3 regions of the Oceanimonas pelagia genome follow, and region 2 is predicted to be linked to each of the others. Evidence: predicted binding sites of a transcription regulator. Region 2 holds the regulator's gene; each other region holds the start of a gene.
What was found. The regulator LexA, encoded in region 2, represses DNA repair genes until DNA is damaged. The targets are predictions, from matches to a motif close to ANCTGTNTNNNNANACAGNT.
Positions count from the first base shown of each region.

Region 1: PU634_RS07070 (YebG family protein) is a predicted target of LexA. The motif match lies at 4,562-4,581, and genes of this name have one in related genera.
Region 3: recN (DNA repair protein RecN) is a predicted target of LexA. The motif match lies at 3,573-3,592, and genes of this name have one in related genera.

Region 1 covers NZ_CP118224.1:1,487,150-1,494,404, reverse strand. Annotated here, with positions in the region: gene prc (carboxy terminal-processing peptidase) at 1-1,269, opposite strand, end outside; gene proQ (RNA chaperone ProQ) at 1,280-1,825, opposite strand; gene msrC (free L-methionine (R)-S-oxide reductase MsrC) at 1,917-2,378, opposite strand; gene PU634_RS07075 (ABC transporter ATP-binding protein) at 2,452-4,239, shown strand; gene PU634_RS07070 (YebG family protein) at 4,274-4,549, opposite strand; gene PU634_RS07065 (DNA replication terminus site-binding protein) at 4,901-5,800, shown strand; gene PU634_RS07060 (Bcr/CflA family multidrug efflux MFS transporter) at 5,858-7,048, shown strand; gene PU634_RS07055 (amino acid aminotransferase) at 7,163-7,255, shown strand, end outside.
Region 2 covers NZ_CP118224.1:3,078,585-3,085,839, reverse strand. Annotated here, with positions in the region: gene ubiA (4-hydroxybenzoate octaprenyltransferase) at 1-660, shown strand, start outside; gene lexA (transcriptional repressor LexA) at 739-1,353, shown strand; gene coxB (cytochrome c oxidase subunit II) at 1,683-2,804, shown strand; gene ctaD (cytochrome c oxidase subunit I) at 2,823-4,418, shown strand; gene PU634_RS14730 (cytochrome c oxidase assembly protein) at 4,415-4,942, shown strand; gene PU634_RS14725 (cytochrome c oxidase subunit 3) at 4,956-5,825, shown strand; gene PU634_RS14720 (DUF2909 family protein) at 5,841-6,047, opposite strand; gene PU634_RS14715 (SURF1 family protein) at 6,077-6,757, shown strand; gene PU634_RS14710 (hypothetical protein) at 6,747-7,178, shown strand; gene PU634_RS14705 (COX15/CtaA family protein) at 7,187-7,255, shown strand, end outside.
Region 3 covers NZ_CP118224.1:823,247-830,501, reverse strand. Annotated here, with positions in the region: gene PU634_RS03880 (O-antigen ligase family protein) at 1-351, opposite strand, end outside; partial or broken gene PU634_RS03875 (IS110 family transposase) at 608-760, shown strand; gene PU634_RS03870 (ISAs1 family transposase) at 772-1,908, opposite strand; gene rcsF (Rcs stress response system protein RcsF) at 2,459-2,827, shown strand; gene tsaA (tRNA (N6-threonylcarbamoyladenosine(37)-N6)-methyltransferase TrmO) at 2,824-3,528, shown strand; gene recN (DNA repair protein RecN) at 3,637-5,304, shown strand; gene udp (uridine phosphorylase) at 5,359-6,117, opposite strand; gene PU634_RS03845 (outer membrane protein assembly factor BamE) at 6,280-6,618, shown strand; gene PU634_RS03840 (RnfH family protein) at 6,662-7,039, opposite strand; gene PU634_RS03835 (SRPBCC family protein) at 6,984-7,255, opposite strand, start outside.

The sequences.
Region 1 (7,255 bases), 1.6 Mb from region 2:
GTCGCGGATCTGCACCACCGGGCCGCTGTCGATAAACAGGCCGGTGAGTGCCGAAGCCTCGGTCAGGGCGCCGCCGCCGTTGGCACGCAGGTCGATCACCAGGCCCTGAATCTGTTGCTGCTTGAGCTTGTCGATCTCCCGGGCCACGTCCACGCTCAGGTTGACGTAAAAGCTGGGGATCTCAATCACGCCAATGCGCTGGTCATTCACCTCCAGCACCTTGCCGTTGGCGGCCCTGTCTTCCAGACGCACGGTGTCGCGGGTAAGTTCGATAATACGCGGCGTGGCGGCCACGGCCTGGCCGCGCTGAATTTGCAGCCACACCTTGGTGCCTTTCGGCCCCTTGATGAGATCCACTACTTCATCCAGCCGCCAGCCGATAACATCGGTGATTTTGTCGGCAGACTGCCCCACCCCGATGATGCGGTCGTCGGGCTGCAGCTCGCTGGACTTGGCCGCCGGACCGCCCGGAACCAGAGAGCGGATTACGGTGTAGTCGTCTTCCGCCTGCAACACGGCCCCGATGCCTTCCAGGGAGAGGTTCATTTCGGTTTCAAAACGCTCGGCGTTGCGCGGGCTCAGGTAGCTGGTGTGCGGCTCAATGGCCCGGGCAAAGGCATTGGCAAAACTCTGAAAGGCATCCTCACTTTCGCTCTGGGACAGGCGCTTGATGGCGTTGTTGTAGCGCTTGGTGAGGGTGTTCTTGATTTCGTTCCAGTCCTTGTCGGCCAGGGCCAGGCTCAGGGCGTCAAATTTCACCCGTTTACGCCACAGTTCGTCCAGTTCTCGCTGGCTGGCGGGCCAGTCGGCCTCGGAGCGGTCAAACTGATAGTCTTCGGCGCTGTCGAAGTCCATCGGCTCATCGAGCAACGACAGGGCATAACCGAGACGCTCGTAACGGCGCTTCAGGCTTTCGTTGTACATGTCAAAGGCGGCATCAAGCCGGCCGGCCCGCAGCAGATCGTCAAAGCTGTCGCGGTAGCGCTCAAAGCGGCGAATGTCTTCCCGCGTAAAGATATTGCGACTGTAGTCCAGGCTTTCGATGTAACGATCAAAGATCGCCTCGGAAAAGGCATCATCCAGCCTGAACTGCTTGTAGTGAGAGCGGGTGAACAGCGCGGTAATCCGCTTGGCCGCGACCGCATGCTGGCTTTCCGGGGCCAGAACCGGAATGGCATCGGCCTCAATGGCCGGCGTGACCGCCCGGGCCAGCCCGGCAGCCAGCACGGCGGCGGCCACCAGGGAAAAACGAATTCCGTGACTGATCAAACCCTACTCCTCAGAGAACTATGTGATCGAACTTGACGCGAACCGACATGCCGGTTTTAAGCTCCACCTGAACATCGTCCCGGGTCACTTCCTTAATGGTAGCGGGAACCGGAGACTTGCCCAGCAATACTTTGACATTTTGCTCAACGGCGAGTTTCGCAGGATCGACCTTTTTCACCCGCGGGCGGGGCTTTTTGCCGGCGGGCTTTTCCTTGCGCGGACCGAAGACCTTTTCCTTGCTGTCCTTGAGGGCCTGTTTGGCGTGATCGATGTGCTCCTGAGTCAGCTCGCCACAGGGGTTGCCGTCCAGATCAACGCGGCTCATGCCGGCCTTGAGGCCGTGCAGGTAACGCCAGCTGGAAGTGTACTGGCGCAGGGCGGTGCGCAGCAGGGTTTTGGATACCTTGGGATCCTCGGCCATGCGTTCGGCCAGATCCTGAAAGATACCAATCTTGAGCGGCTTGGCTTCGCCGGCCGCAACAAAACACTCGGGAAAGCGCTCGGCCAGGTAGGCGATGACTTCTTTGCTGTTCTTCAGTTTTTCGGAGTTTTCCATGAAATACCTTGGGGTTTGAAACCAGTGGGCGCACCGCCCGTTGAAACCTTCACATTATAAGGGGACCGCAAACAAAAGCGACCCCGGCATGTTACAGCAAGGGCAGTACCCGCTGCACCAGATCGGCCAGGCCCGCCTCATCCTCTGCGTCAAAGCGGGCGTGAACCGGGCTGTCGATGTCGAGCACCCCCCACACCACACCGTTGTCATCAGCCAGGGGCAGTACAATTTCGGAATTACTGGCCGCATCGCAGGCGATGTGGCCGGCAAAGGCATGCACATCCGCTACCCGCTGCACCGCATTGGCGGCGGCGGCGGTGCCACAGACACCCTTGCCCATGGGAATGCGCACACAGGCCGGCTTGCCCTGAAACGGGCCCAGCACCAGTTCATTCTGCTCGCGCAGGTAAAAACCCACCCAGTTGATCCTGTCGAGCGACAGGTTCAGCAGGGCGGAAAGGTTGGCCAGCTTGGCAATGCGGTTGGGCTCCCCGTCACACAGGGCCAGTGCCTGCGCGGTCAGGCTTTGATAAAATGCGTTTTTTTCACTCATGGTGTCAGCGGGTTGGCAATTTTGGCTTAACTTACCTGCCCTTTGGGAAAATGAAAACCAATGATGGTGATGGATGAATAAAAAAGAACCGAACACCGGGGTTTTGCACTGGTCCGTGCTCACCGGCATGATGCGACGCCACAAAAGCTTGCTGATCCGGGCGCACCTGCTGGCCATTGCCGGCACCCTGCTGGCGGTGCCTGTGCCCTTGCTGATGCCGTTGCTGGTGGACGAAGTGCTGCTGGAGCAACCCGGCACCCTGGTGGCCTGGCTGAGCCCCGTATTACCCGGCCAGTGGCAGACCGGCGTGGGCTACATTCTGGCGGTGCTGCTGCTGACCCTGTTGCTGCGCTTCATGGCGCTGGTGTTCAATATTCTGCAGGGACGGCAATTTGCCCGGGTGGCCAAACACATTACCTTTCAGATCCGGCGCCGGCTCACCCGCCAGCTGATGCGAACGCCCCTGCGCGCCTTTGAGTCGGTGGGCGCCGGCAGCGTCAGCTCTCATTACATCACCGACGTGGAAACCCTCGACCGGTTTCTGGGGGAAACCCTGAGCCGGCTGCTGATCAGCCTGCTGAGCGTGGTGGGCACTGCCGTGGTGCTGCTGTTGCTGAACTGGCAACTGGGGCTCTTTATTCTGCTGCTGAATCCGGTGGTGGTGTTCTTTTCCAGTCGTCTGGGCGCCAAGGTGAAATACCTCAAGCGCAACGAAAACAGGGCCTTTGAACTGTTTCAGCAGGCACTGGTGGAAACCCTGGACGGCATTCAGGAAATCCGCGCGGCCAACCGCGAGCGTCACTATCTGCTGCGGGTGATCGATCGGGCCCGGGGCGTGCGCGACACCGCCATTGAATATCACTGGAAAAGCGAGGCCGCCGGCAAAGCCAGCTTTTTGCTGTTTTTGTCCGGGGTGGAGCTGTTCCGGGCCGTGGGCATGATCATGGTGCTGTACACGGATCTGACCGTGGGCCAGATTTTTGCGGTGTTCAGTTACCTCTGGTTCATGATGGGACCGGTGCAGGAGTTGCTCAATATGCAGTATTCCTTTTACGCCGCCGACGCCGCCCGCAAGCGCATCAACGCCATGCTGGCCCTGGGGGGCGAAGTGGAAGCCACCGGCAAGGTGAACCCCTTTGCCGGCGTCACTACCCTGCCCATCGACGTCCGCAACCTGTGTTTTTCATACGACGGCGAACGGCGGGTACTGGATGATATCAGCCTGAACATCACCGCCGGCGAAAAGGTGGCGCTGGTGGGCGCCAGCGGCGGTGGCAAGTCGACCTTTATTCAGTTGTTGCTGGGCCTCTACCCCGCCGACAGCGGCGACATTCGCTTTGGCGGCGTCAGCAGCCACGACATCGGCTTTGCCACCATTCGCGAGCATGTGGCTACCGTGCTGCAACAGCCGGTGCTGTTTAATGACACGGTGCGTGCCAACCTGAACCTGGGCGATGAGCACAACGACGAAGCCATCTGGCAAGCCCTGAAGGTGGCGCAACTGGATGACGTGGTGGCGGCCATGGACAAGGGCCTGGATACGGAAATCGGCCGGCGCGGCGTGCGCCTTTCGGGCGGCCAGCAACAGCGACTGGCGGTGGCCCGCATGATCCTGAAGGATCCGGCCATCGTGATCCTGGACGAAGCCACCTCGGCCCTCGACACCGACACCGAGCAACGGTTGCATCAGGCGCTGTCGGGCTTTCTGCACGGGCGCACCACCCTGATAGTGGCGCACCGGCTGAGCTCGGTGCGCCAGGCTGACCGGGTTATCGTATTTGAAGACGGCAGGATCAGCCAGTCCGGCACGCACCACGAGCTGCTGGAGCAACCCGGGTTGTACCGCACCCTGTATAGCTAGGCTGGCAGTGCGCTGTGACGCCGGGCGGGCACCATCAGGCCACGGCCTTGGCGGCTTCCGGCGCAGTTTTGGCCGCTTTCCTGGCCGGTGTTTTCTTCGGGCCGGACAACTCCGCCTGGTGCTGAGCCAGGAACAGCGCCAGCGCTTCCCGATCCTGTTCATTCAGGCTGACCGGAGCCTGCTCCAGCACGGTTTCAATGTGTTCGGCCAGATCCAGCAGGCGGTCGTAGGCATCCGCCTCTTTCTTGTTGGTAAAAGTCATTTTTTCGATTCCGTTACGCACTACGCGATATTGTACTTCTACGGCCATGGTGGACTCCTTATCTGTATGTAAATACAGTACTCAAGCCGCTGCCGAGTTGCAAGTTGCCGATGTGCCTCCTTTTTGTGAACATGGCTGGCAGACTCGGGATTAAAGTCTAGAATTTAAACAGAGGGCGCCCGGCGTCGGGTGTTCTCTTACTAGCGCACGGCTCAGCCAATGAGCCATTCCCCTGAGCCAGGTACACGGATTTTGTACCTGGCTTTTTTTATGACATCTACGTACCTCGAGTGTTTATGTTAAATAAAAACCCTGTGAACCGTGCTGCTGCTTAAGGATTGTGTTTTCTTTCAGACGGGCTATTATTAATCGCACCATGTGTATGTTGGCATAAAATATATGTTCACCCTCGCCGCCGAGCTGAATCACACCATGTCCTTGCTGGAGTCGGCCCTCGCCGATTTGCGCGGCCTGATTAACGAACGGGCCGGAACTCCCCCCCTGGCCTGCTGCTATCGCCTGCCCGAGGTACCCCAGGGCAAGGAGCACGATCCCGTTGAGCACATTCCGGTGCAGGAACAAGTCACCGGCAAGGCCGCCCTCAACGCTGCCCTTTCCGCCTATGGCCGCTGGCATCTTCAGCCCGACTGCTCCGCCAAGGCCAGTTTTCGGCTGCCGGGGTTTATCGTGCTGCCCGCCTCTGCTCGGGCCGAGCTTGAGCCTCGGCTCAACGAGGTTAACCGGCTCAAACTCGCCTTTCGTGCCCTGGTGCAGCGGCTGGACGATAAAGACAAGAAATTCACCCTGGTGCACGACACCTTTCCCGGGCTCATTACCCTGCAGGTTTATCGCCAGCTGACCCTGCTGCCTCATGGGGCTTCACGGCTGGGCTTTACCTGGGCCAACAAGCAGATTATTCAAAAAGTCGACAAACAAAAGCTGGTGGCGCAGCTGATGCAAAGCCGGCTGAACCCGCCTCCGCTGACCGATCCACATACCTGGATGCAGTGTGTGGATCGGGAAATTTACGACGTTAAACGCCTGCCGGCACATGTGGAACTGCGCCTGCGCCGGCCGGTAAAAACCCACCCCATGGTCAATGTGCGCTGGAGCGAGCCGCTCACTCCCCGCCAGCAGCAGTACAAAGCCCATTTACCCCTGCTGCTGTGTCAGGACGCCCCCCCGGCGGTGACTCCCCTGTGTGATTACCCGCCCGCCAAACCCCGCAAGCGCCGGGCCGCCCGCATTGGCGGCGAGCCGCTGATCCCCCGGTTGCATATTTATCCTTACACGCCCTGACAAGGGGGCCGACGGCAGTGCTATCATGATGTTTCTTTTGTAACTTCTGGTGACCTTATGGCCCTGCCCTTTTCATTGTTGTTGTTACTGGCCAGCCTGGCCGGGCTGACTCCCCTGGCCATCGACATGTATCTGCCCAGCCTGCCCACCATAGCGCGGGATCTGGGGGTGCCGGTGTCCCAGGCCCAGCTCACCATCAGCGTGTTTCTGGCGGGGTTTGCCCTGGGGCAGCTGTTTTACGGCCCGCTGGCCGACACCGTGGGCCGCAAGCCGGTCATGCTCGGCGGACTGGCGCTGTTTACCCTGGCCAGCATCGGCTGCGCCGTTGCCGACAGCATTGAAACCCTGATGACCTTTCGGCTGTTGCAGGCACTGGGGGGTGCCGCCGGCTCCGTGGTGCTCAACGCCCTGCTGCGAGACATGTTTGAACGGGACATGTTTGCCCGGGTGATGTCATTGGTGATCCTGGTCATGACCCTGGCGCCGCTGGTGGCCCCCATCGTTGGCGGCTACCTGCTGCTGGTCGGTCACTGGCACAGCATTTTCGTGCTGCTGGCGATCATCGGCACCCTGGTGACCCTGGCACTGGCCTGGCGCATACCCGAAACCCTGAAGCCCGAACATCGCCAGCCATTCCGGTTGTGGCCGGTGCTGCAAAACTACGGCAAGGTGCTGCGCCACCGGGCGGCGGTCGGCTATATCGGCTGCGGCGGCCTGACCACCGCCGCCATGTTTGCGTTTATCTCCGGCTCACCACTGGTGTACATCGAACTCTACGGCGTGCCGGCCCAGCACTATGGCCTGTTGTTTGCCATGAACATAGTGCTGATGATGGTGCTGACCTTTGGCAACAGCCGGCTGGTGAAACATCTGGGCAGTGACCGGCTGCTGAAAACCGGCCTCACCCTGGCGGCGCTGGCCGGGATCGTGCTGCTGTTCAATGGCATCACCGGGTTTGGCGGCCTGTGGGGACTGGTGCCGGCGGTGATGGTACTGATTGCGCAAATCAGCCTGGTGGGCGCCAACGCCATGGCCGGGCTGCTCAGTCACTTTCCCGAGGCCGCCGGCACCGCCTCCGCCCTGGCCGGTACGGTGCGCTTTGGCCTGGGGGCGGTGGCCACCTTCGCGGTCAATGTCAGTCATGCGGTCTCCGCCCTGCCCATGGCACTGGTCATGAGTCTGTGTGCCTGGCTGGCCCTGGCCAGTTACTGGCTGCTGGTGCGCCCGGCCCTGGTCGCCGGCGGGTAACAATACCCGGCAAATTCCCCGCAAAGCCATTTTTTAATACCGGCGCAAGTGATATAACTAACAGCCGTCGCTTGGCGACCACACTCGCTTTTACAAGAAGGAATTGACAAGACTATGTTCGAGAAGGTCACTGCTGCACCGGCCGACCCCATTCTGGGTCTGACCGATGCGTTCCGTAAAGATGCCCGTACCGACAAAATCAACCTG
Region 2 (7,255 bases):
GCCGATCGCCATATCGACGGCCACGTCAAGCGTACCCATGCCCGGCCGCTGCCCGCCGGTGAACTCACCGAGCGCCAGGCACTGGGCTTTTTCGCCCTGCTGGTGGGCATTTCCTTTGTGCTGGTGCTGACCACCAATGCCCTCACCATTGGTCTGGCCTTTGCCGGCCTGTTCTGGGCGGCGCTCTATCCCTTTATGAAGCGGGTGACTCATCTGCCCCAGCTGTTTCTCGGCATTGCCTTTTCCTGGGCCATTCCCATGGCCTTTGCCGCTCAGAGCAACAGCCTGCCCCCCGGGCTCTGGCTGCTGTTTGCCGCCAACCTCACCTGGACCGTGGCCTACGACACCATGTATGCCATGGTGGACCGGGACGACGACCTCAAAATCGGGGTCAAGTCCACCGCTATTCTGTTTGGCCGCCGCGACAAGTTGATCGTGGGTCTGCTGCAGCTGGCCACCCTGTTGCTGCTGGTGGCGGCGGGTGGGGTGTTTGAGCTGGCCGCGTCCTTTTACTGGGGGCTGCTGGCGGCTGCCGGACTGTTTGTGTATCAGCAGCGGCTGATCCGCGACCGGGAACGCATGCCCTGCTTTCGCGCCTTTCTTAACAACAACCACGTCGGCATGGCCATCTTTGCCGGTCTGGTGCTGGCGCTGTGGTAAGTGAAAGGCTTTGGGACTTGCTCTGGACTCATTACTGGATATACTGACAGTTAACTGTATAAACAGACAGGTTTCACCATGAAAGCCCTTACTCCCCGCCAGTCGCAGGTGCTGGACATTATCAAGGAACACATTCAGCAAACCGGCATGCCGCCCACCCGGGTGGAAATTGCCCGGGTGCTGGGGTTCAAGTCCGCCAATGCGGCGGAAGAGCACCTCAAGGCGCTGGCCAAAAAGGGCGTGATTGAAATCATGCCCGGTACTTCCCGGGGCATTCGCCTGGCCGGGGAAGAGGCGGAAGAAGAACAGGGCCTGCCGCTGGTGGGCCGGGTGGCCGCCGGTGAACCCATACTGGCGCAACAGCACATCGAGAGTCATTACCGGCTCGATCCCGCCCTGTTCCATCCCTCGGCGGACTTTTTGCTGCGGGTTCGGGGCACGAGCATGAAGAATATCGGCATCATGGACGGTGATCTGCTGGCGGTGCACAAGACCCGGGAGGCCCGCAATGGCCAGGTGGTGGTGGCCCGGCTCGACGACGAAGTCACGGTGAAGCGCTTTCAGCGCAAGGGCAGCAAGGTCAGCCTGGTGCCCGAAAACGAGGAGCTGTCGCCCATTGAGGTGGACTTGCGTACCCAGGAGCTGATTATCGAAGGTCTGGCGGTGGGGGTGATCCGCAACGGCGACTTCTGACAAACCCGCTTGACCCGGCAGGCCGCAAACTTATGGTGGCCTGCCAATCCCCAATCCCCAATCCCCAATCCCCAATCCCCAATCCCCAATCCCCAATCCCCAATCCCCAATCCCCAATCCCCAATCCCCAATCCCCAATCCCCAATCCCCAATCCCCAATCCCCAATCCCCAATCCCCAATCCCCAATCTCCCATTTCTTTATATTTTACATTTCCTTAACTGCTGCTTTACTTAGAGTCAGCCGAATGGAAGGGATGCGGTCGTTCGGCGGCCACCAATGCCGAATTCAAGTGCTCCGGTGTTACAGGATGAAACGATGGGGGTGCGCGTGAAGCCGATTTTGCTGCTGTTGTCCTTGCTGGCAACCCTGCCCGCCGAGGCCCAGGTCCGCCTCAACATGACCGAAGGGGTCACCGAAATCAGCCAGAAAGTGTATGGCCTGCACATGACCATTCTCACCATCTGCGCGGTCATCGGTCTGCTGGTGTTCGGGGCCATGTTCTGGGCCATTATTCACCATCGCAAGTCCAGAGGCGCCCGGGCAGCCCAGTTTCACGAAAGCACCAGGGTCGAGATCCTCTGGACCATCATTCCCTTTCTCATTCTGGTGGCCATGGCCATTCCCGCCACCAAAACCCTGGTGGCGATGGAAGACGCTTCAAAGCCGGATCTCACCGTGCAGATCACCGGCTCTCAGTGGAAGTGGCATTACCGTTACTTTGACGAAGACGTGGAGTTTTACAGCCTGCTGGCTACCCTGCCGCAACAGATCAGCGGTGAGGTGCGCAAGCGGGAGCACTACCTGCTGGAGGTGGATCATCCCCTGGTGCTGCCCACGGAGCGCAAGGTGCGCTTTCTGATCACCTCCGACGATGTGATCCACTCCTGGTGGGTGCCGGCTTTCGCGGTGAAAAAGGATGCCATTCCCGGTTTTATCAACGAGGCCTGGACCCGCATCGAGCAGCCGGGCCTGTATCGTGGCCAGTGCGCCGAGCTGTGCGGCAAGGATCACGGCTTTATGCCCATCGTCGTGGATGCCCGCTCTCCCGAGGAATTTGATGGCTGGCTGGCCCGGCGCAAAACCGAGCAGGCCGAGGCCAGGGCCGCCGAGCAGGAACTGCTGGCCATGAACATGAGCAGGGACGAGCTGATGACGCTGGGTGAGCAGGTCTATCAGAAGGCCTGTGCCGCCTGTCATCAGGCCAATGGCGAAGGCATTCCCGGCGCCTTTCCGGCGCTCAGGAGCAGCGAGCTGGTGCTGAACGACCGGGCCGCTCACATCAACATAGTGCTGTATGGCAAGGCGGGTACCGCCATGCAGAGCTTTGACAAGCAACTGGCGCTGAAGGAGCTGGCGGCGGTGATCACCTACGAGCGCAATGCCTGGGGCAACGACACCGGCGACCTGGTGCAGCCAAAAGATATTCACCAGGCCAGACAGGAACAATAGGGGGCTGTGATGGCGCAGATGGATCGCACGGAAACCGCGAATATTCACCTGGTGGATGAGCATCACCACGGTCCCGCCAAGGGCATCAGCCGCTGGCTGTTCACCACCAACCACAAGGATATCGGCAGTCTCTACCTGCTGTTCAGCCTCACCATGTTTCTGGTGGGCGGGGGCATGGCCATGGTGATCCGGGCCGAGTTGTTTCAGCCCGGGCTGCAGCTGGTAGAGCCCAACTTCTTTAACCAGATGACCACCATGCACGGCCTGATCATGGTGTTCGGTGCCGTGATGCCGGCCTTTGTCGGCCTGGCCAACTGGATGATTCCCATGATGATCGGCGCGCCCGACATGGCGCTGCCGCGCATGAACAACTGGAGCTTCTGGATCCTGCCCTTCGCCTTTGTGCTGATGCTGAGCTCGCTGTTTGTGCCCGGTGGCGGCCCCAATTTCGGCTGGACCTTTTATGCGCCCCTGTCCACCACCTATGGCCCCGACAGCACCGCCCTGTTTGTGTTTGCCATTCATATCATGGGCATCAGCTCCATCATGGGGGCGATCAACGTGATTGTTACCATCTGGAACCTGCGTGCACCGGGCATGACCTGGATGAAACTGCCGCTGTTCTGCTGGACCTGGCTGATCACCGCCTTTCTGCTGATTGCGGTCATGCCGGTGCTGGCCGGCGCCGTGACCATGGTGCTGACCGACAAGTATTTCGGTACCAGCTTTTTCGAAGCTGCCGGAGGCGGGGATCCGGTCATGTTCCAGCATATCTTCTGGTTCTTCGGCCATCCCGAGGTGTACATCATGATATTGCCGAGTTTCGGTATTATCTCGGCCATCGTGCCTGCCTTCAGCCGCAAGCGGCTGTTCGGCTACGCCTCCATGGTGTATGCCACTGCGTCCATTGCCGGGCTCAGCTTCCTGGTGTGGGCGCACCACATGTTTACCGTGGGCATGCCGGTGGCGGCGGAGCTGTTCTTCATGTATTGCACCATGCTGATTTCGGTGCCCACCGGGGTCAAGGTGTTCAACTGGGTAGCCACCATGTGGCGTGGCTCCCTCAGCTTTGAAGTGCCCATGCTGTTCGCCCTGGCCTTTATCGTGCTGTTCACCATCGGCGGCTTCAGTGGCCTGATGCTGGCCATTACCCCGGCGGACTTTCAGTATCACGACACCTATTTCGTGGTGGCGCATTTTCATTACGTGCTGGTGTCGGGAGCCATTTTCTCGATCATGGCGGCGGCCTACTACTGGTTGCCCAAGTGGACCGGCCACATGTTTGACGAGCGCCTGGCCAAATGGCATTTCTGGTGCTCTGTGGTGTCGGTGAACATTCTGTTCTTCCCCATGCATTTTCTCGGCCTGGGCGGCATGCCCCGGCGTATTCCCGATTATTCGCTGCAATTTGCCGACATCAATGCCCTGGTCAGCATCGGCGGTTTCGCCTTCGGCCTGTCCCAGCTCCTGTTTGTGGCGGTGCTGGTAAAGTGCATTCGCGGCGGCGAGCGGGCCCAGGCCAAACCCTGGGAGGGCGCCGAAGGCCTGGAATGGACGGTGCCGTCGCCGGCGCCCTACCACACCTTTGACACCCCGCCGAAGGTGGACGGATGAATACGGTCAAAAAGGCCCGGCGGCTGGGCCTGGTGGCGCTGGCCATGTTCGGTTTTGGCTTTGCCCTGGTGCCCCTGTATGACGTGTTTTGCGACATCACCGGACTGAACGGCAAAACCGCCAGCACGGCGGCGATGACCGCTCAGGGCGTGGACGAGGCGCGGCTGGTGACGGTGGAGTTTGTGACCTATCAGCACACCGGCCTGGGCGGCGAATTTTCCCCTTCGGTACGCCGGCTGGCCGTGCATCCGGGGGAAATGCACCGGGTCGACTTTACCGTGACCAATCCGGGCGTGGACAGCCGGGTGCTGCGGGCCATTCCCTCGGTGTCGCCGGGGCGAGCGGCGGGCTACCTGCGCAAGACCGAGTGCTTCTGTTTTGAGGAGCAACCTCTCGATGGCCGGGCGCGAGCGGTGATGCCCATGAGCTTTTACGTGGATGAGGCGCTGCCCGCCGACATTGAGGTGTTTACCCTGTCCTACACCCTTTACGACATCAGCGAGCAGGCGGCCGGGCAAGGCTGACAAGGAGGCAAGCATGGCGGTCAAAACGGAAAAATACTACGTGCCGGCGCAAAGCCCCTGGCCGGTGGTGGGGGCGCTGGGGTTGTTTCTGCTGGCCGCAGGAGCGGGCATGTGGGCCGCCGGCATCGCCGGCATTGCCGGGCCCCTGGTGTTTGCCGCCGGCACCCTGGTGATGACCGTCATGCTGTTTGGCTGGTTCTCCAATGTGATCAGTGAGTCCCATCAGGGGCTGTACAGCGAGCAGATGGACCGCTCCTTTCGCCAGGGCATGAGCTGGTTCATTTTCTCGGAAGTGATGTTCTTTGGCGCCTTCTTCGGTGCCCTGTTTTATGCCCGGGTGCTGGCGGTGCCCTGGCTGGGTGGCGCCGGCAACAATGCCATGACCCACGAGGTGCTGTGGCCCGAATTCAATGCGGTCTGGCCCCTGCTTAGCACCCCCGGCGGTATTGAAACCACCGCCATGGGCTGGCTCGGGCTGCCGCTGGTCAACACCATCATTCTGCTGAGCTCGTCGGTCACGGTGCATGCCGCCCATCTGGCGCTGTTGCAGGAACAGCGTGGCCGGCTGAAGCAATGGCTGGGAGTTACCGTGCTGCTGGGCGCCCTGTTCCTGGCATTGCAGATATGGGAGTACGTGCACGCCTATCAGGAGCTGGGGCTGCGACTCGACTCCGGCATTTACGGCAACACCTTCTTTTTGCTCACCGGCTTTCACGGCGCCCACGTCACCCTGGGCACTCTGATGCTGTTCATCATGTGGCTCAGGGTCAACAAGGGGCACTTCACTCCGGCTCAGCACTTCGGCTTTCAGGCCAGCAGCTGGTACTGGCACTTTGTGGACGTGGTCTGGCTGTGCCTGTTTGTGTTTGTCTATATTTTGTAAGGGTTCGTTTGGTGCTCAGTAAGGTATGGGATTGGGGATCAGCAGACCGCTGGCCAGAGCGAGGATCAGCAGGGCCAGAATGATGGCGGCCAGCCAGAGGCGGCGGCCGATATAACGGGCCATCAGTGCCGGATCCCGCCGCTGGAGCATGGCGCGCAGGCCCAGCATCAGGTTACCAATCATCAGCAGCAGCAAAAGTAAAACCAGCAGTTTCAATAACATGGATGAGACCCGGGACAAAGGACGACGCCTTGAGTATAGGAAAACGCGGGGGATTACTGGTACTGACGGCCGTCCTGACCGGTCTGATGGTGTTCATGGGCGTGTGGCAGCTGTCCAGGGCCGATGAAAAACGCCGGCTGCTGCAGGAGTGGGAGCAGCGCAGCCAGGTGGAGCTGGAGCTGAAAGAGGCCCTGGCCATGCAGAGCCCCTTTGGGTACCGGCTGCGGACGGGGGGAGTCTTTCTGGCCGGCGGCGAGCTGTTTCTCGATAACCAGATTGAGCAGGGCCGGGCCGGTTACCGGCTGATCCGGCCGTTGCAAACACCACTGGGGCTTTTGGCGGTGGACCGGGGCTGGTGGCCGGCGCACGGTGATCGCAGTCGGTTGCCGCCGGTGGAGGATCTTGACGACGGTGCCGTGATCGTGGCCGGTGTGCTGGTGCGGCCCTGGCAACCGCCGTTGTCACTGGGCGACACCGACCGTGACGCTCTGTCCCGGCGCGTCGCCAGCCTGGATCCCGATGAGCTGGCAGGTCGCTGGGGTCAGCCGGTGCTGCCCATGGTACTGAAAACCGATATGGATGCCGGCAGCTGGCAGCCGGTGTCGATGGGGCCGGAAAAGCACCTCGGCTATGCGGTGCAATGGTTTGCCATGACCTTCGCCATCTGGCTGGCGGCCTGGTGGTGGCATGGGAGGCGACATGACGCATAAACCGGTACTGGCGTTATTGGGTGTTTTTCTGCTGCCGCTGGCACTGGCCTGGCTGGTACTGGAGCAGGGCTGGTTCAACGCCGGCACCCGGGGCCATGGCGAATGGGTACAGGGCCATATTGGCCCGGCCAGGCAGTGGCGGCTGGTGCTGAGCCGCCCGCAAGATTGTGACTATTGCGAGTCTGCCAGCCGAATGCTCACCAACCTGAACCTGGCCCTGGGGCGGGACGGAGAGCGGGTGACCGTGGTGCAACGGCCCGCCGGAGACGTGCTGGAAGCCGGTTTTGTGTATATCGCCGATCCGCCGGGCCTGCTGATCATGCGCTATCCCCTGGTGGGGGACGAGCAGCAAAACATCAGCACCGGGCGGCGGCTGTTGCAGGATCTGCGCCGTTTGCTCAAGTATTCCCGGGCGGGATAGGAGGCACCATGCACAAGCTCTGCGCCTTTGCCTTTGTGCTGACTCTGGTTGTGGTGGTGCTGGGAGCCTGGACCCGG
Region 3 (7,255 bases), 1.3 Mb from region 2:
CACAAGCATAATCACTAAATATTTAATGATTGTATAAACACCTTTTCCATCATGTAGCCAGCCTGCCAAGGCGATTCCAGAAACAAATATCAACCACCCCATAAAAATTAAAATAATGAAGGGGTTAGCCATCAAAAAAGCCACGCTCAGCCGCTTACAAAGCAAACTATAAATAAAAATAGGAGCCAACAAAATCAGCCATACCATAGGAGAACCTATATAGAGCTTTATATTGCCCAGTACAGAAACCCCAATAACAAACGCAAGGAGCAAAGCACCCTTACCCTTTTCAAGCCAATCAATACCGAATCGTTCTCTCACCCCGCCAATAATGTCTATTTTATTATTCATCCCCCCCCCTAAAAATAGGAAAAATGATTGGCAGCAACTAACCTGCAAGTCCAAAATAAACGTTTACCTAAAAGCTGATTTCTTTCTATTTTAATGACCTCTTGCGAAGCAGTGGTTGCCTAAATCAAGGAGCTATATGTCTTGCTCATGATCCGATTACATGGGCGCTGTTAATGGAAATGGTCGCCCCTCTCAAACCGGCATCCGATGTGCCAAAGTAGGATAATGACTCATCACTGTGATTGGAGAGACCGCCATGAAGGTTCAAACTATCGGTATTGATTTGGCAAAAGTAGTATTCCAATTCCACGGCGTGAATGAGCAAGGCAAGCGGTTGTTTAACAAGCAACTTAAACGTTCACAAATGGCGACGTTTTTTGCCGATCTGCCACCCTGTTTGATTGGCATGGCAGGGCAAGATTACGAAAGCCCCAGTCCTGACAGGACTTGCGATAGGTACTCGGTATTGCGACTTGCCCGCTTCTGTTTACGTTTGATACCAGCCTTAAAGCTGGTATCACTGTTCAGGGCATTGAACGCCATATGACGAATGGCTGCCATGTTTTCACCAGCCTGCTCACGGCGAATGCGACAATCATCTTCCCGCATGCCCACGTCCAGCCGCCAGTGCAGCTGTGATTCGATTGACCAGTGCGAGCGAGTAGCCTCCAGCATTTCCTTAGGCGACAGCTGCGCCGAGCTGATATAGTAACGCACCGTAATATCCAGCTCTTTCACGGGCTGGCTGCGCTCTTCCCGGATCGACCCCACAATTCCCAATGTTTTCAGTGCTGGCCACTCATATTCCAGATCACCCAAGATGGACAAGTCTTCCATCACCAGGCTCAGCCGGGTTTCCTTCCGACCATGGCCGACTTCCTGGATGCTATAGCCGTTGGCGTCTTCCTGCTGGAACATGTCCAACCGGAAGTAGTCGTTGAAAGCGGCTTCCAGGCTGGGCTGATTACCTTTCACAGCCAGCAGGTAGTCGGCCCCTTTGTCAAGCACCTTTTTGGCTATCGCTCGCTGACAGCCCATGGCATCGATGGTCACCAGACAACCACGAATGCTCAGTAGCTCCAGTAACTCAGGAATGACGGTGATCTCATTGGACTTCTCACTGGTTTTCACCTGCCCCAGCACCACCTGATTGGCGGCATTGAAGGCAGATACCATATGAATGGCCCCTTTACGCTTGCCCTTGTCATAGCTGCACCGCAGGGTTTTACCGTCAACGGCAATCACTTCGCCCTCAGTCACGTCGTAGCAAGCCTGCATCCAGGACGCAAAGCTCTTCTGCAGTTTTGTCGCAGACAGCATCCCCATCACCCGAGCAATGGTGTCATGAACCGGCACGCCGTTCTCGAAGTCACCGTGCTGGCGCAACCAATCAAGATGATCATGTCCGAAATCCTCGATGTCCTCCCAACCCTCGGCGCCGCCAATAACGGCCGCGATGGTCAGAAACAGGATATCGGCGAGTTTGAGCTCGATTTTCCACTGCTGACATGGGTCTCTGATGACGGAAAGGTGGTCCCAAAGGCTGAGTCCATTCATGGTGCTGCTCTGCTGTTGAAAAGACAGCATATGATCACAGCTGGGATAGATCGTCAAAGCGATCCTTGAAAATCAACATTTTTCTTCAAAAAACGTGCGTTCCGGTGTACAAACTGGCTGCTAGTGTTTTAATTTTCACCCCGCTGAAAGCCTTGCCACACAAGGTTTTTTCATGATCTTGCCCTACTGCTCCGGCTCTGATTTGATCAACAGCGCCCTGGAGACACGCTACCGCCCAAAGGGTTTTGCTTGGCCTTTCCCCCACGGCCCGGTACTTGCGCCTGTTTTATTGCATTTTGCAAATACTGAGACCTGCAAAGTCGCAGTATTCTAAGGGATTTAGAGCGGTGGTGAAACCTGTGGGAAGCATTGACTCTCAGCTCCGCTGAGCACAACGGAAGTGATCGCGTTCCGTACACCCCACAAACAAGTACGCCACGGCACCACGGTACTGTACAGAACAGATGTGCATGCTTTTGCAATTTCATTCGATCTTCTGCCCGGCCCGGTGCAGAATAATGGTAACTCACTCTGATATTAAGGATTTGTCATGCGTGTTCTCGGTATGGCCTTGGTGGCCCTGACTCTTTCCGGCTGCGCCAACATGGGGTTCAACAGCAATGTGTCGCCCGCCGGCATCAAGGATTATTACAAGGGTAATAACGTGGCGCTCTACGGTCGCGATGAGCTCAAGGGCGTGAACTATGTGACCCTGGGCACGGTGGAAGGTGAGGCCTGTCAGGTGGAGGCCAACGAGCCGCCGCCGAAGGATGCCGACGCCCGCGCCGACATTCGCCGCCGCGCCGCCGACCTGGGAGCCAACGGCATTCTGCTGGACCGCTGCATTCGCTTTGAAGACATGCCCGGCTGCCTTGAACAGGTACTGTGCAGTGGACAAGCGCTGAAGGTAAGTGAGTGAACACCATCAAGCTAGACCCCATCGGTATTATTCGCTCGCCCTACAAGGAAAAATTCGCGGTGCCACGCCAGCCCGGGCTGGTGAGCCGCGCCCGGGCACAGCTGGAGATGCTGCCGCCTTATAACGACCCCAGTGCCTTTCGCGGCCTGAGGGAGTTCAGCCATTTGTGGCTGGTGTTTGTGTTCCACCAGACCATGGAGCAGGGCTGGAAGCCCACGGTGCGGCCCCCCCGTCTGGGCGGCAACGAGCGGGTGGGCGTGTTTTCCACCCGCTCCACCTTTCGGCCCAACCCCATTGGCCTGTCGGTGGTGGAACTGCGCGACATGTGCAAAAGCGGCAGCAAGGTATGGCTGGAGCTGGGTGGGGTTGATTTGGTGGACGGCACGCCCATTGTCGACCTCAAGCCCTATTTGCCCTGGGCCGACGCCGTGCCCCATGCCCACGGTGGTTTTGCCCCTGCACCACCGGACCTGGGCATGGAGGTCATCTTCTCCGCCGAGGCAGAGCAAGCCTGTGCCCGCTCGGAAGTCCCTGAGCTGAAGGAATTCATTACCGAAGTGCTGGTGCAGGATCCGCGCCCGGCTTACAAGAAGACCGAGCAGAGCTGGCAGCAATATGGCGTGCGGCTGTATGACTATAACGTGCGCTATGAGGTGTTCGGGCAACTGACGCGAGTACTTTCGCTGGCTCGTGAGGAGTGAGATCTCCTCCAAGCTCTTGCGCCTCATCTTCCACCTCCACCTTGCACTGTATAAAACAACAGTATACTGTATTCCCATACAGCATAATTTTTGTTGCAGGGAATCATCATGTTGCTTCAGCTCACCATCAGCAATTTCGCCATCGTTTCCTTTCTTGAGCTGGACTTGCGCCAGGGCATGACCAGCATTACCGGCGAAACCGGCGCCGGCAAATCCATTGCCATCGACGCCCTGGCCCTGGCCCTGGGTGAGCGCGCCGACGCCGACTCGGTGCGCCCCGGTGCCGACAAAACCGACATCAGCGCCCGTTTTCGCATCGACAAGCTGCCCCGGGTCAAGGCCTGGCTGTGCGAGCAGGAGCTGGACGAGCAGGATGAATGCATACTGCGCCGCACCCTGAGCCGGGAAGGCCGCTCCCGGGGTTACATCAACGGCACCCCGGTGCCGCTGTCGCAACTCAAGGCGCTGGGCGCTCTGCTGGTCAATATTCATGGCCAGCACGCCCATCAGGAACTGCAAAAGCCCGATCACCAGCGCGCCCTGCTCGACGCCTATGCCGGCCACCACCAGCTGCTGGCCCAGACCAGCGCTGGCTATCAGCTCTGGCGCCAGCTCAGCAACGAACGCAGGCAGTTGCAGGCCGAACAGGAAAAATGGCAGGCCGAGCGCCAGTTGCTGGAATACCAGGTGGCAGAACTCGACGAGCTGGCCCTGGCCGAAGATGAATTTCCCGAGCTGGAAGCCGAACACAAACGGCTGTCCAACGGCGCCGAGCTGCTTAACAACTGCCAGCTGGCCCTCAACCTGCTGGGCGACAACGACGAAAGCAACGCCCTGCAACTGCTGCGCCAGGGGCTGAAAACCCTGAACGAGCTGGTGGTCATGGACTCACGCCTGGGCCCGGCGCTGGAAATGGTGGAAGGCAGCCTTATTCAGCTGGAAGAAGGTCACAGCGAGCTGGGCCGCTATCTGGATCGGCTGGAACTGGATCCGGAGCGCTTGCATGAGGTGGAAAGTCGCATGAGCAAGGTGATGGAGTTGTCGCGCAAGCACCATGTGCCCGCCGCCGACTTGTTCGATTTTCATCAGCAGCTCAGGGCCCGGCTGGCAGACATGGATCACAACAGCAACCGGCTGCAAGGGCTGGATGAGGAAGTGGAGCTGGCCCGTGAACACTTTGTACAGGCCGCCGAGCGCCTGAGCCAGAGTCGCCAGCGTTATGCCGCGGCTCTGAACAGGCAGATCACCCAAAGCCTGCACCAGCTCAGCATGGAAAAGGGCCGTTTTGAAATCCAGGTGAATGCCGATGCCGACGCCGGGTATTCGCCGCTGGGCATCGACCGGGTGGAATTTCTGGTAAGCACCAACCCCGGCCAGCCCCTGAGCCCCCTGGCCCGGGTGGCCTCAGGCGGCGAGCTTTCGCGCATCAGCTTGGCCATTCAGGTGATCACCGCCCAGAAGGTGGAAACGCCGACGCTGATCTTCGATGAGGTGGACGTGGGCGTGAGTGGCCCCACCGCTGCCGTGGTGGGCAAACTGCTGCGTAAACTGGGCGAGTCCACCCAGGTGCTGGTGATAACGCACCTGCCCCAGGTGGCGGGTAATGGCCATCAGCATTTCTTTGTGAGCAAGAGCAGCGATGCCGACCATACCGAAACCCGCATGCAGGAGCTGGATGAAGCAAACCGGTTGCAGGAACTGGCCCGGCTGCTGGGCGGCAACCGCATTACCGACAACACCCTGGCCAACGCCCGGGAGCTGCTGGTGTGTGAGTGAAACGGGGAAACGGAAGATGTGGAAACGGGAAGTCCCACATCTCATGTCCAGCGTCTACACCAGCCGGCGGGCAGCGCCAATAACAATGTCGATGGCCCTTTGCTCGGTGTCCTTCAGGCTGCTTTCATCGGGTATTTCCTGCTGGGTGCGGTTAACGACCACCCCCGCCACACAGCCGGCCCTTAAGCCCTGGCTGGCACACATGGTAAACAGGGTCGCCGACTCCATCTCGTAGTTGAGCACTCCCATCGCCTGCCATTCCTTCATGCTGCCCTGGAACCGGCGCAGCATGCGGGCCGAGTGGGTGTCGTAACGCTCCTGACCGGGGTAGAAGGTATCGGACGACGCGGTAATGCCCACATGAGGCGCCACGCCCAGTTCCCGGGCGGCATCCACCAGGGCACAGGTGCAGTCGAAGTCGGCCACCGCCGGAAATTCCGGGGGAGCAAAATGCCCGCTGGCGCCGTCCAGGCGCACCGCCGCCGTGGTTACGATGATGTCGCCCACCACCACCTGAGGCTGAATGGCCCCCGTAGTGCCCACCCGCAAAAAGGTGCGCACGCCCAGCTGGGCCAGCTCTTCCACCGCAATGGAGGTAGACGGACCACCAATGCCGGTGGAGCACACCACCACCGGCTTGCCGTCCAGCTCTCCCAGCCAGGAAGTGAACTCCCGCTTGCTGGCCAGGTGCCTGGGGTTGGCAAGATGGCGAGCAATGCGCTCTACCCGCTCGGGGTCGCCGGGCATTATCGCCACCCTGGCGCCCTGCAGCTCGTCATCGGTCACGCCAAGATGAAAAACGTGTTTGGTCATAACAAGTTCCCAACCGAGTACATTAACCCTGCATACTAAGCCAGCCGGCGCCAAATCGCCATGCTTTGACGCCGGAACCAAACGCCGTGTGGCCGGTCAGTCTTTTACATCGAAACCACCAGCCGTTATGATGCCGGCAGGACTCAAAGGACATAATCCCATATGCAACTCAAAAGCTTGATTTTCTCTCTTTTTCTGGCGTTGCCCCTGACCGGTTGTAACCTGGTTTATAAGGTGGATATTCCCCAGGGCAACTATCTGGAAGAAAAACAGGTGGCTCAGCTTCGCCAGGGCATGACCCGGGAGCAGGTGCGCTATCTGCTGGGCAACCCCATGAGCCTGGACGGCTTCAACCACGACCGCTGGGTCTATCTCTATTACTTCAAGCCGGGCCGGGGCGAGCTTGAACAAAAGCGCCTGGTACTGGACTTTACCAATGACAGCCTGACGACCCTGGGCGGCGACTTTGAGGTGCCCGAGGCCTTTTATCAGGGGCTTTGAGCCATTAGCCTGATGACAAAACGGAGCCTTTTGGCTCCGCTTTTTATTTGCGGGTTCGTTTCGGATCGGGCCGGCCACCGGTGACCTTGTCGGCCCGGCCTTCTTCCTTGGCCTGCTCGGCCCGACGCCGGCGGATTTCCTTGGGATCCGCCAGCAACGGACGGTAAATTTCGATACGGTCGCCGTCGTGCACCGTCTGATCGAGCCTGACCGGACGGCTGAAAATACCAACGGCGTTTTGCGCCAGATCGATCTCGGGAAACTGCCGCAATATGCCGGACTGCTCGATAATCTCCCGTACGCAGGCCTCGGGCGCCACCCGCAGGGCGAGTACCGTCTGTTTGGCCGGCAGCGCGTACACCACCTCAACCTGAATAAGATTCACTGCCGTACACCTCCCGGGCCCGTTCACTGAAGGCATGCACCATGGCATTGGTGAGTTCCTTGAAAATGCCGCCAAAGGCCAGCTCCACCAGTCGCGACTGAAACTCGAAATGCAGCTTCAGCTCAACCTTGCAGGCGTCTTCATCAAGAGGAATAAAGGTCCAGCCGCCGTTCAGGGACTTGAAGGGACCGTCCACCAGCTCCATGTTGATCTTGTGATCCCGCTCCAGACGATTGCGGGTGGTGAAGGTCT